One region of the Variovorax sp. P5_A3 genome, then DNA from elsewhere that is predicted to be linked to it. Evidence: predicted binding sites of a transcription regulator. Region 1 holds the regulator's gene; the other holds the start of a gene.

Region 1 (5,918 bases):
GTTCTGCATCCACGGCAACGAGGTCGACGACTGGAACTACAACCGCTACGAAGACCTGGCCAGGGTGTCGCGCCGCATGAATGCCGGGCTCTCGTTGCCGCAGGACGAATGGAAGCCGAACGCGGGCACGCGCATGGTCAAGGAGGTGATGAACACGGTGAAGCGACGCTATGCGTGGATCGACTTGCTCAAGCCGGAGAACTCGGCGGCGGTCGGCGCGCTGTTGGTGCTCGACCCGTCGCAGGCGAGCAAGATCAACCAGCTCTTCGGCATCGTCGGCGAATGGAAACGCGGTGGGGCGCAAGTCGACGCCCGGCTGTCGGGTGACGTCGTCGTACCGCCGCCAGAGTCAAGGGCCCCGCCCGCCATGACGCTGGAGCAGATGCTGGGGCCGAACCTCAAGCAGGGCCTGGGCGGAAGCGCCGAAGACATGCTGCTCGACGCCGAGCGCAATCTCGGCAAGCCCAGGTCGCCGACGGCGCAGGTCGACGGCACGCTGGGGACGCCCCAGTTGATCATCGACCGATTGACCGGTTGGTTGACCGGCGTCAGCCAGGCCGAGGCGCTGCGCCGTGCGCTGCTGGACTGGCTGAAGGACGACAAGTCCTTCGACATCCATGACCGCGACGACACCTTCGACAAGGTCACGGCGGCGGTCGGGCCGGCGATCGACTTCATCGTCACCGGTCACACGCACCTCGAGCGCGCGATCGACATGGGCCAGGGGCGCTACTACTTCAACAGCGGGACGTGGATACGCCTGCTCCAGTTCACGCCGGCCATGCTCGCACGGGAAGACGCGTTCACCGAGGTGTTCAACGTGCTGGTCGACGGGCGCATGAAGACGATCGACGAAGCGCGCATCGGCGGACAGCCGTTCGTCATGGACCAGACCAGCGCCGTGTCGATCAGCGCCGGTCCGGGCGGTGGGACCGTCGGGGCGCTGGTGCATGTCGAAGGCGACGGAACCGGCGAACCGCGCGAGATCCAACGCTACACGAGAGGATGAGATGAGCGATACATCCGACGTCCGGGATATTCGCCTGGAGTTCCTGCGCTCAGGGCCTGCACACAACCAGCTGCTGTCGCCGCTGACCGCCTACATGGCGCTGTGCGGCGCCGACGGGCCGGTCAGCGTGCATCTGCCTTTCGAACACGCGCAATTGCTCACGCGGCTGAATCGGCTTCGCTATGAAATCGACGGCACGCCCATTGCGGCATCGCAGCGGGCGGCCGAACTGCAGGAACTGGGCGAAGCGATCGCACGGGTGCTCGGCAAGATCCCGGAGCTGGTGTCGGAGCTTCGTTCGGCCCGCGGGGATACGAGTCGCCTCGTCAACATACGGCTGCTGATCTCGGCCTTCGAACTGGGCCTGGTGCCATTCGAAGCGACGATGTCGCCGGCCGACACCTCCGGCTCCGGTGCGCCGCTGTTGCTGCGCACGCTCACCAACATCACGCGCGAGATTCGCCGCGGTCGGCCGCTCCAGTCGGAGTGGAACCGCGCGCCGAAGATCCTCTACGCCTTTGCATCGCCGTCAGGCTTTGCCGCCGTGCCGGCACAGGCGCACCTGGAGGCACTGCGCCGCGCCATCGACCCGTGGGTCAAGGCCAGGGACACGCCCGCCGAACGCGTCGTCGAGGTGCGCAAGTTGCTTACGGTGCTGCCCAATGCCACGGCGCGCAGCATCAGCGATGCCTGCCAGGCCGAGGATTACACCCACGTGCACCTGCTGGCGCACGGTGCGCCGCTGCCCGGCTCGGACCGCCGCTACGGCATCGTGCTATGCAAGGAAGGCGAGGCCACCGAGCACATCGTCGTCGACGGGCAGAGCCTCGCGATGGCGCTCAAGAGCATGAACTCCAACGGCCGGGCGAAGCAGCCGCCGACGGTGGTGAGCCTGGCGACCTGTGATTCCGGCAATGCCAGTTCGGTGCTGACACCGGGCGGCAGCATCGCGCACGAGCTGCACGCGCAGGACATTCCGTGGGTCATCGCCTCGCAGTTTCCGCTGTGGATGCGGGCGTCGAACGTCGCGGCGGAACTGCTCTACAGCGGACTGCTTGCAGGCAACGATCCGCGCTGGGTCGTGCATGAACTGCGACAGCGCCTGAGGATCGACCTGCCGGACACCCACGACTGGGCCAGCATCGTGGTGTACGCAGCCGTCGCGCCGGACCTGGAAGCCCAGGTGGACGCCTTTCGTAGCCGGCAGACCAAGTCGAAGATGGAGGTCAAGTTCGACCGGATGGACTCCCTGGTGCGTGGCAACGAGACGGACCCGGCCCGGCCCGGCACACCCATCAGCACCGAGACCGCCGCCGAACTCGACCAGCTCAGCGACCAGATCCGCGTCGACCTTGCGGCCTGGCGCGACAGGCCGGTCGCGCAGCGCAATCTCAAGGAGAAGGCAGAACGCCTCGGGATGAGCGCAGCCAGCGAGAAACGCATCGCCATCATCCACGCGCTGGTCGGCAATGTGGCTCGCAGTACCGAGGCTTATCGCAAGTCGCGCGAGTTCTACGAAGCGGCACTGAAGATCGAATCGGTCAATCACTGGGTGATGACGCAGTATCTGTCGCTCGCAGCCATTCCCGCGCTGGCGCCGGATGAGGGAGCGCTGAGTGCGTTGCGCACCGAGTACGGCAAATGGTGGCTGGTGGCCTGGCAGCTGGCGCAATGGCAGCTTCGTACGGCGGCCATCACGGATCGGGTTTGGGCGCACGGCACGCTGGCAGAGCTGGAGCTGCTCGGTGCTGTTTATGGGGGCGACGCATTCCAGCCCCAGGTCGCCAGGGATCGCATCGTCGAGCATTGCAGGCAGATCCGCGAGTTGTCGACGGATTCGTTTCCGGTGCTCTCGACGCAACGCCAGTTCAGGCGCTATGTGGATCACTGGTCGCGCATGCAGTGGGAAGGGCTCGCGCAGGCGGCGCTGGTGACGCTGGAAGGGCGCGAGGCCTGACCTGAGGCCCCTCGCAGGCCCTTCAGAGCGCCTTGCGCAGATTCGCGGGTGCGATGCGCAGCGCTTCGCGGTATTTCGCGACGGTGCGCCGGGCGCATTCGATCCCCTGCTCCTTGAGCATCTCGGAAATCTGGCTGTCGGACAGTGGTTTCTTCAGGTCTTCCGCACTCACGAACTGCTTGATCAGCGCGCGCACCGCCGTGCTCGACGCATTGCCGCCCGTTTCCGTGCCGAGCGCCGAGCCGAAGAAGTATTTGAGCTCGACCGTGCCGTAAGGCGTCGCCATGTACTTGGCAGTGGTCACGCGGCTGATGGTGGACTCGTGCAACCCGAGTTCGTCGGCGATCTCGCGCAGCACCAGCGGACGCATGGCGAGTTCGCCGTGCACGAAGAAGCTCTTCTGCCGCTCGACGATGGCGTTCGACACGCGCAGGATGGTGTCGAAGCGCTGCTGGATGTTCTTGATGAACCAGCGCGCCTCCTGCAGGCGCTGCGAAAGCGCCTGGCTGCCCTCGCCCTTGTGCTGCTTGAGCGCACCGGCATAGATGTCGTGCACGCGCAGGCGCGGCATGACTTCGGGGTTGAGCATCACGCGGAACTTGGTGTTGGTGCCGTTGCCGACGCGCGTGACGATCACGTCGGGCACGACCACGTTGCGCTCCACGTCGACGAAGCGGCGCCCGGGCTTGGGCTCCAGCTTCGCGATGAGCTGCAGGGCGGCGCGGACTTCCTCTTCGTTGCTGCGGGTGAGCGTGGCCAGGCGCTTGAAGTCGCGACGGGCGAGCAGTTCCATCGGTTGCTTGCAGATCGCGATGGCGGTCTTGCGCACCTGTGCCTCGTCATCGGTCTCGTCCTCGTCGGCCAGGGCGCGCAGCTGGATGGTCAGGCATTCGCCCAGGCTGCGCGCGCCCACGCCGGACGGCTCCAGGCTTTGCAGCAGGCCGAGCCCGACCTGGAAGTGGTGCACGAGGTCGTCGAACTGGTCGTTGTCGTTGCCCGCGAGGCCGGACGCCAGGGCGGGCAGCGAGTCTTCGAGGTAACCGTCTTCGTTGAGCGACTCGATCAGGAAACGGAGTGCCGCGCGATCGGTTTCGCTCAGGCGCAATCCCAGTGCCTGCCGGTGCAGGAAGGACTGCAGCGATTCCTGGCTGCGCGCGAGTTCGGTCGCGTCCGTGCGCTCGTCGTCGCCGAGGTTGTTGGCACGCGCGGGGGCGTCGCCGCCCCATTCGCTGTCGTCGGGCGCGAGGTCGATCGTGCCATCGCCTTCCCAGTCGGGCTCGCCATCGGCGGTGTCGGCTGTGGCGACTTCGGTGTCGCCAGTGGCCGCGACGGCGACTTCCGGCGCAGACGCCGACGGGCCGGGCGTGAAATCGCCCTCCCCATCGGCAAACCGATCGTCATCGCGAACCGGCGTATCGGCCGTCTCCAACCCGAACTCCTCGCGCGTAGCCTCCTCGGCCGTGCGCTCGAGGAATGGGTTGTCATCAAGCATCTGCTCGACTTCCTGCGTCAGCTCGAGCGTGGAAAGCTGCAACAGCCGGATCGACTGCTGAAGTTGAGGCGTCAACGCGAGATGCTGCGAAACCCGCAGCGACAAACCCTGCTTCATGGAGATAGTGAAACCCTCTTGACCAGAAGGCCGCCGCGCCCGGCCGCCCGTAGCGGCCGGCCTGCCCCCGGCAGGGGGTAGGCGGAGCACGAAGTGCGGAGCCTGGGGGCGAGCAACATGTTCACATCCGGAAATGTTCGCCGAGGTACACGCGCCGCACCTCGGCGTTGTCGACGATCTCGGCCGGCGTGCCCTGGGCCAGCACATGCCCGTCGCTGATGATGAAAGCGTGATCGCAGATGCCCAACGTTTCACGCACGTTGTGGTCGGTGATCAACACGCCGATGCCACGTTCCTTCAGGAAATTGATGATCCGCTGGATCTCGATCACCGCGATCGGGTCGATGCCCGCGAAGGGCTCGTCCAGCAGGATGAAGCGCGGCTGCGTGGCCAGGGCGCGCGCGATCTCGACGCGGCGACGCTCGCCGCCCGACAGGGACAGCGCGGGGGAATCACGCAGGTGGTCCACGCGCAGGTCGGCCAACAACTCGGTGAGGAGTTCCTCGGTGCGCTGCTTCGACAGCGAAACCTGGCGTCCGTTGGCGTCGGGCTCGCGCTGCAGTTCGAGCACGGCGCGGACGTTCTCCTCGACCGTGAGCTTGCGGAAGATCGATGCTTCCTGCGGCAGGTAGCTCAGGCCCATGCGCGCGCGCCGATGGATCGGCATGTGCGCGATCGGCTCGCCGTCGATGGTGATGTCGCCGGCATCGGCGCGCACCAGGCCGACGATCATGTAGAACGAAGTCGTCTTGCCGGCGCCGTTGGGCCCCAGCAGGCCGACGACTTCGCCCTTCTGCACACCCAGCGTCACATCCTTGACAACCTTGCGGCTGCCGTAGCTCTTCTGAAGCCCACGCGCCTCGAGGCGGCTGCCCGGAGCGCCTGCGCCCTCGCTCATGCCTGCGGTTTCGATCACTTCTTTGACTCTCCGCCAAGGGTGGTGGTGGCGCGCAACCCGGTGCCCGGCGCAGGGGCCGGGGCGGGCGCGGCGGCGGCCGGCTTTCCGCCGGCGGCGGGTGCCGCTGGAGCGGCCTTGGGGGTGAGGATCGCCTTGACACGACCACCCGGCTGGGTCGCAACGCCGGCATTGGGCGGCAGCGAGGACCCGTTGACGGTGAAGGTGTCGTTGCTCTGGTCGTAGACGATCAGCGGACCGCTGCTCTCGTCGTTGGGCGTCGCCCCGATCAGTCGGCGCATCACCGCGCGGCGGATGAACTTCACGTTGTCCGCACGGCTGTCGTATTCGATGACTTCGCCCTCGCCCTCGATCCACTCGTCGGGACCCGAGTCACGCTTCTGCTTGTAATAAGCCAGCTTGCCCGGCGCCGCGGTCACGACGCCGT
Region 2 (5,918 bases), on a different contig from region 1:
GGTACTCCTTGCGGCCCGCGGCGATCTCGCCGACGAATTCCTGCGGCGTCTTCCCGGCCTTCTCGGCCGCGATCATGATCGGCGCGCCATGCGCGTCATCCGCACCCACGAAGTGCACCATGTGCCCCTGCATGCGCTGGAAGCGCACCCAGATGTCGGCCTGGATGTATTCCATGATGTGGCCGACGTGGAACTTGCCGTTGGCGTAGGGCAGGGCGGTGGTGACGAAGAGTTTGCGCTGGGACATCGCGAAGGGCGCTTTCGGGGGAAAGGAAGAAACTGCTGGAGGGGACTGCGGCCGGCGCTGCCACCGGCGGGAGGAGCATTTTAGGTGGGAGGCTATAGTCTCCGCGTCGACTCCAGGATCGCCCGTGATCACACAGTACGAAATCACCCTTGCCCAGGCGGCGGACGCACAGGAGATCGCGGCGCTGTCGCGCGATGCGATCGAGCGCGGTCTTTCATGGCGATGGACCGAGCGGCGCGTGCGGCGAAGCGTCCGCGACGAGGCCACCAACGTGGCCGTGGCCCGGCGCGACGGCGTCCTTCTCGGCTTCGCGATCATGCAGTACGGTGACGACGACGCGCACATTTCGCTGTTCGCGGTGCGTGCATCCCAGCGCCGCAGCGGCCTGGGCTCGGCGCTGCTGGCCTGGCTCGAAGCCACTGCGGCCGTCGCCGGCATCCGCACCATCCGCCTGGAGGCGAGGGCGGGCAACGCGGAGGCCAAGTCCTTCTACCTTCGCCACGGCTTCGCCGAAGCGGGCACGAGCCCGGGCTACTACGAAGACGTCGAGGATGCGGTCAGGATGGTCAAGCGCCTGGGGCCGGAGTCTTGACCGTCCACCCAAAGAAGCCGCAAACCGCTTCACGCTGCGCCAGCGCGTCCGCCCGCCCCAGTGCCATCAATTCCTGCGTGAAGGCCGAGTCGAACAGCAGGTAGCTTGCCAGCGCCGAACCCTGGATGTCGGCCGTCGTCGCCGGGACGGCGTGCGCTCCCAGCAGGCTGCGCACGGCTCGGGGCAGCGATTGCGCATGTCGCGCGGCAATGACGTCGATGCGTTGCGACGGCGCGATCAGCAGCAGTTCCACCGGCCGCAGCACGGTTCGATCGCGCGCTTCGTGCGGGATCAGCGACAAGGTCCCGTTGATGCGGCGCAGTCGCTCCACATCCGCTGTGAGCGCGTCCAGGAAGATGCTCGACAGCGCATGACCGGCGATCTGGGCCAGCGTCGGGTAGCCGCTCAGCGCGTTGGGCGGCAGTGCATCGGCGGGCTCCTGCATGCGACCCGCGCCGATGGCCAGGATGCGCTCCGCGCCCAGGTGGATGGCCGCGGCCAGCGGCGCCGACTGGCGCATCGAGCCGTCGCCGAAGTATTCGGCACGTCCATGGATCTCGACTTCCGCCGCCGGGAAGACGAACGGGATCGCGGACGAGGCCAGCAAATGTTCGTGCGCGATGTCGACAGGCACGGCGATGCGGCGGGACCGGATCCAGGGCTGCTGTTGCGGGCCCGCCTGGTAGAAGGTGACGTGCTCGCCCGAGCTGTAGCTCGACGCCGTGACCGCCAGCGCATCGAGGTGGCCCCGCCCCATCAGGCCGGCGAGCCGGTCCAGCGGCACCAGTTGCTCCAGCAGCTTTCGAAGCGGCGTGTTGTCGAGCAGGGCACGCAGGCCGCTGCGTCGCCATTGCGCGATCAGCCAGCCCGCGGAAAGCAGGCGTGCCCAGGGCGCATCGCTGTGCAGTGCGGTCAGCGCGTCCGCCTTGTAGACCTGCGCCGGCACAAGTCCCGCCCAGACCCGCGCAATCTTCTGCACCGTGCCGTCGAAGTCGTCGGCACCGCAGGCCAACGCCGCGGCGTTGATCGCGCCGGCCGACGTGCCGGTGATGATGGGGAAGAGGCTCGACTGCCCGGCGGCACCCGCATCTCGCCGGATGGCCGCCAGCGCCTCCAGCACGCCGACCTGGTAGGCGGCGCGTGCTCCGCCACCGGTCAGTACCAGGCCGGTGTGAGTCACTGCGCTACTTCGATCAAGAGAAGGGTCCCATGGATTTCGCGACTGACCTTACGCTGGACCGGGACGTCCGGCAAGTAGCTCGCCGCACCAAACCGGCGAGGCCATGCGCCACAACGGCGCATCGCCTCGGGCCCCGCACGCGCCTTGCCGCGTGCTTCGGTGCGAGTCCTGGCCCATCCCGTGGATTTCGTTTGGCACGGATGTTGCTCAGGATCCTCCACTGTTCCGTCGGCACCGTTGCCGCGGATTTACGGTGCCTCCGCTAATGACGGCGGGATTCGAGCGAACTGTGCGCGGGGACGCAAGCGGTTCGCCTGTTCCAACCCGATTCGCATCCGTTCCACGCGGGGGTCCTCTGCAACTGGCTGTCTGACAGCCTCCTTGCGGTCTGCACCCGTCACGAGGGCGGTTGTGTGCAGGATCCGACATGAAGATTGCAGTGATTGGCCACGGCATGGTGGGCCACAAATTCCTGGAGCAGCTCGACGAACTCGGCCTCGCGAACGCAGAGGTCACGGTGCTCTGCGAGGAGCCTCGTCCGGCCTACGACCGGGTTCACCTGTCCGAATTCTTCGCCGGCAAGACAGCCGAAGACCTCTCGCTCGTCGAGCCGGGCTTCTTCGAGCGCACCGGCATCACGTTGCGGCTTGCGGCGAGGGCCGTGGCCATCGAACGGCGCAACAAGACCGTCACCACTGTCGATGGCGAAGTGGTGCCCTACGACAAGCTCGTGCTGGCCACGGGCTCCGCGCCCTTCGTGCCGCCGGTGCCGGGCCGCGATCGGCCGAACTGCTTCGTCTACCGCACCATCGAGGACCTGGAAGCCATGAAGGCCTGCGGCGCGCGCTCCCGCACCGGCGTCGTCGTGGGCGGCGGCCTGCTGGGATTGGAGTGCGCCAAGGCCCTGCGCGACATGGGCCTGGAAACCCACGTCGTGGAGTTCGCGCCGAGGCTGATGGCGGTGCAGGTCGACGAGGGTGGCGGTCACGCGCTGCGCAGCGGCATCGAGGCGCTGGGCGTGCACGTGCACACCGGTCGCAACACGGTGGATATCACCGATGGGGCGACGGCCCGCCACCGCATGGTCTTCGCGGACGGCACCTGGCTCGAGACCGACATGATCGTGTTCTCCGCCGGCATCCGCCCGCGCGACGAACTGGCCCGCCAGTGCGTGCTGGCGGTCGGTCCGCGCGGCGGCGTGGCGGTGGACAGCCACTGCCGCACGAGCGATCGCAACGTCTATGCGATCGGTGAGTGCGCGTCGTGGAACGAGCAGATCTTCGGCCTCGTCGCGCCGGGCTACGACATGGCGCGCGTGGCCGCGAAGCACATCGCCGGGCAGGACGACGCGGCCTTCGCGGGCGCCGACATGAGCACCAAGCTCAAGCTCATGGGCGTGGACGTCGCGAGCATCGGCGACGCGCACGGCAAGACACCGAAGTCGCGTTCCTACCAGTACGTCAACGAGCACAAGCAGATCTACAAGAAGATCGTCGTCAGCGAAGACGGCAGGCAGTTGCTCGGCGCGGTGCTGGTGGGCGACGCGGCCGAATACGGGACCCTGCTGCAGATGGCGCTCAACGGCATCGCGCTGCCCGCCGAGCCGGAGTTCCTGATCCTGCCTTCGAGCGACGGCAAGGCCAGGCCCGGGCTCGGCGTGGACGCGCTGCCCGACAGTGCCCAGATCTGTTCATGCAACAGCGTGACCAAGGGACAGATATGCGAGGCGGTCGGGCAGGGCGCCTGCACCGTCGCCGGGTTGAAGGCCTGCACCAAGGCCGGTGCGACCTGCGGGGGCTGCGTTCCACTCGTGGGCCAGGTGATGAAGGCCGAGATGGCCAGGCGCGGGCTGGCGGTCAACAATCACATTTGCGAGCACTTCGCTTACTCCCGCCAGGAGCTGTACCACCTGATTCGCGTCGGCGAGATCCGCAGTTTCGGTGACCTCCTGGCCCGGCATGGCAAGGGACTGGGCTGCGACATCTGCAAGCCGGCCGCTGCCAGCATCTTCGCGTCGTGCTGGAACGAATTCGTCCTCAAGAAGGACCTGGCTGCGCTGCAGGACAGCAACGATTATTTCCTCGGCAACCTCCAGAAGGACGGCAGCTACTCGGTCGTGCCGCGCATGCCCGGCGGCGAGGTCACGCCCGAGGGGCTGATCGCGGTGGGCCAGGTGGCGAAGAAATACGGCCTCTACACCAAGATCACCGGCGGCCAGCGCGTGGACCTCTTCGGCGCCCGCGTCGAGCAACTGCCGCCTATCTGGGAGGAACTCATCGCCGCCGGTTTCGAATCGGGCCATGCGTACGGCAAGTCGCTGCGCACGGTGAAGAGCTGCGTCGGATCGACCTGGTGCCGCTACGGCGTCGACGACAGCGTGGGCCTGGCGGTCGAACTGGAGAACCGCTACAAGGGCTTGCGCGCGCCGCACAAGATCAAGTTCGGCGTCTCGGGCTGCACCCGCGAATGCGCCGAGGCCCAGGGCAAGGATGTCGGCATCATCGCCACCGACAAGGGCTGGAACCTCTACGTGTGCGGCAACGGCGGCATGAAGCCGCGCCACGCCGAGCTGATCGCCACGGACCTCGGCAAGGCCGAGCTCATCCGCCTCATCGACCGCTTCCTGATGTTCTATGTGCGCACGGCGGACCGCTTGCAGCGCACCAGCACGTGGCGCGAGAGCCTGCAGGGCGGCCTGGACTACCTGAAGGACGTGCTCATCCAGGACACCCTCGGACTGGCCGCCGAACTGGAGGCGCAGATGCAGCGCGTGGTCGACACCTACCAGTGCGAGTGGAAGACCGCGGTGAACGACCCGGCCACGCGCGAGCGCTTCCGCTCCTTCGTCAACAGCGAGAAGCCGGACGAGCACATCGTCTTCGTGAAGGAGCGCGGCCAGAACCGGCCCGCCCGGATCGAGGAACGCGAAGCCAAGGACGACGTTGCCACCGTTTGAACGCCAGAGGACATTCCACATGACCACCGAATCGCTTCACTGGACCGCCGTGTGCGCCGCCAGCGACATCCTGCCCGACACCGGTGTGTGCGCCCTCGTGGAGGGTGTGCACGTCGCGATCTTCCGGGTCGGACAGCAACAGGACCTCTATGCCATCGACAACGTCGATCCCAAGGCGAAGGCCAGCGTGCTTTCGCGCGGACTGGTCGGCAGCCTGGGGGACCGAATCGTCGTGGCCTCGCCGCTCTACAAGAACCACTTCGACCTGCGCAACGGCGAATGCCTCGAAGCACCGGAACACTCGGTGCGAGCCCATGCCGTGCGCGTCCACGAGGGGCGCGTGCTCGTTGCGCTCGCGTAGTCCCTTCGCCTCAACCACTTCGACAGTTTCAGTCTTCTCCCGCTTTTCCAAGGAACCAAGATGGCCTATCTAGCACCTGCCGAGTTCGTCACCAAGATGGTCGACGCCGGCGAATCCAAGCTCCTGATGTCCACCCGCGACACGCTCATCCGCTCGTACATGGCGGGCGCCATCCTGGCGCTCGCGGCGGCCTTCGCCGTCACGGTGAGCGTGAACACGGGCAACCCGCTGGTGGGTGCGATGCTCTTCCCGGTGGGATTCATCATGCTGTACCTGATGGGCTTCGACCTGCTGACCGGCGTCTTCACGCTGGTGCCGCTGGCGGTGCTCGACAAGCGCCCCGGCGCCACCTGGCGCGGCTGCCTGCGCAACTGGGGGCTGGTGTTCGTCGGCAACTTCGCCGGCGCGCTGACGGTGTCGGTGTTCATGGCGATCATCTTCACCTTCGGCTTCTCCGAAGGCCCCAGTCTCGTCGGCCAGAAGCTGGGCGCCATCGGCGAAGGCCGCACGGTCGGCTATGCCGCCCACGGCGCCGCCGGCATGCTCACCCTGTTCATCCGCGGCGTGATGTGCAACTGGATG

The links. The regulator sigma-54, encoded in region 1, starts transcription at its own class of promoters, with help from an activator protein. The targets are predictions, from matches to a motif close to TGGCANGNAANCTGCTTT.
Region 2: nirB (nitrite reductase large subunit NirB) is a predicted target of sigma-54. The motif match lies at 2,212-2,229, and genes of this name have one in related genera.

Annotation. Positions count from the first base shown of each region.
Region 1 is NZ_JBFUKW010000011.1:110,863-116,780, forward strand. Features, by position in the region: gene AC1D3B_RS18845 (metallophosphoesterase) at 1-1,009, shown strand, start outside; gene AC1D3B_RS18850 (CHAT domain-containing protein) at 1,011-2,966, shown strand; gene AC1D3B_RS18855 (RNA polymerase factor sigma-54) at 2,989-4,575, opposite strand; gene lptB (LPS export ABC transporter ATP-binding protein) at 4,697-5,491, opposite strand; gene lptA (lipopolysaccharide transport periplasmic protein LptA) at 5,488-5,918, opposite strand, start outside.
Region 2 is NZ_JBFUKW010000004.1:176,266-182,183, reverse strand. Features, by position in the region: gene metG (methionine--tRNA ligase) at 1-247, opposite strand, end outside; gene AC1D3B_RS08280 (GNAT family N-acetyltransferase) at 372-839, shown strand; gene AC1D3B_RS08275 (patatin-like phospholipase family protein) at 814-2,019, opposite strand; gene nirB (nitrite reductase large subunit NirB) at 2,447-4,975, shown strand; gene nirD (nitrite reductase small subunit NirD) at 4,995-5,336, shown strand; gene AC1D3B_RS08260 (formate/nitrite transporter family protein) at 5,397-5,918, shown strand, end outside.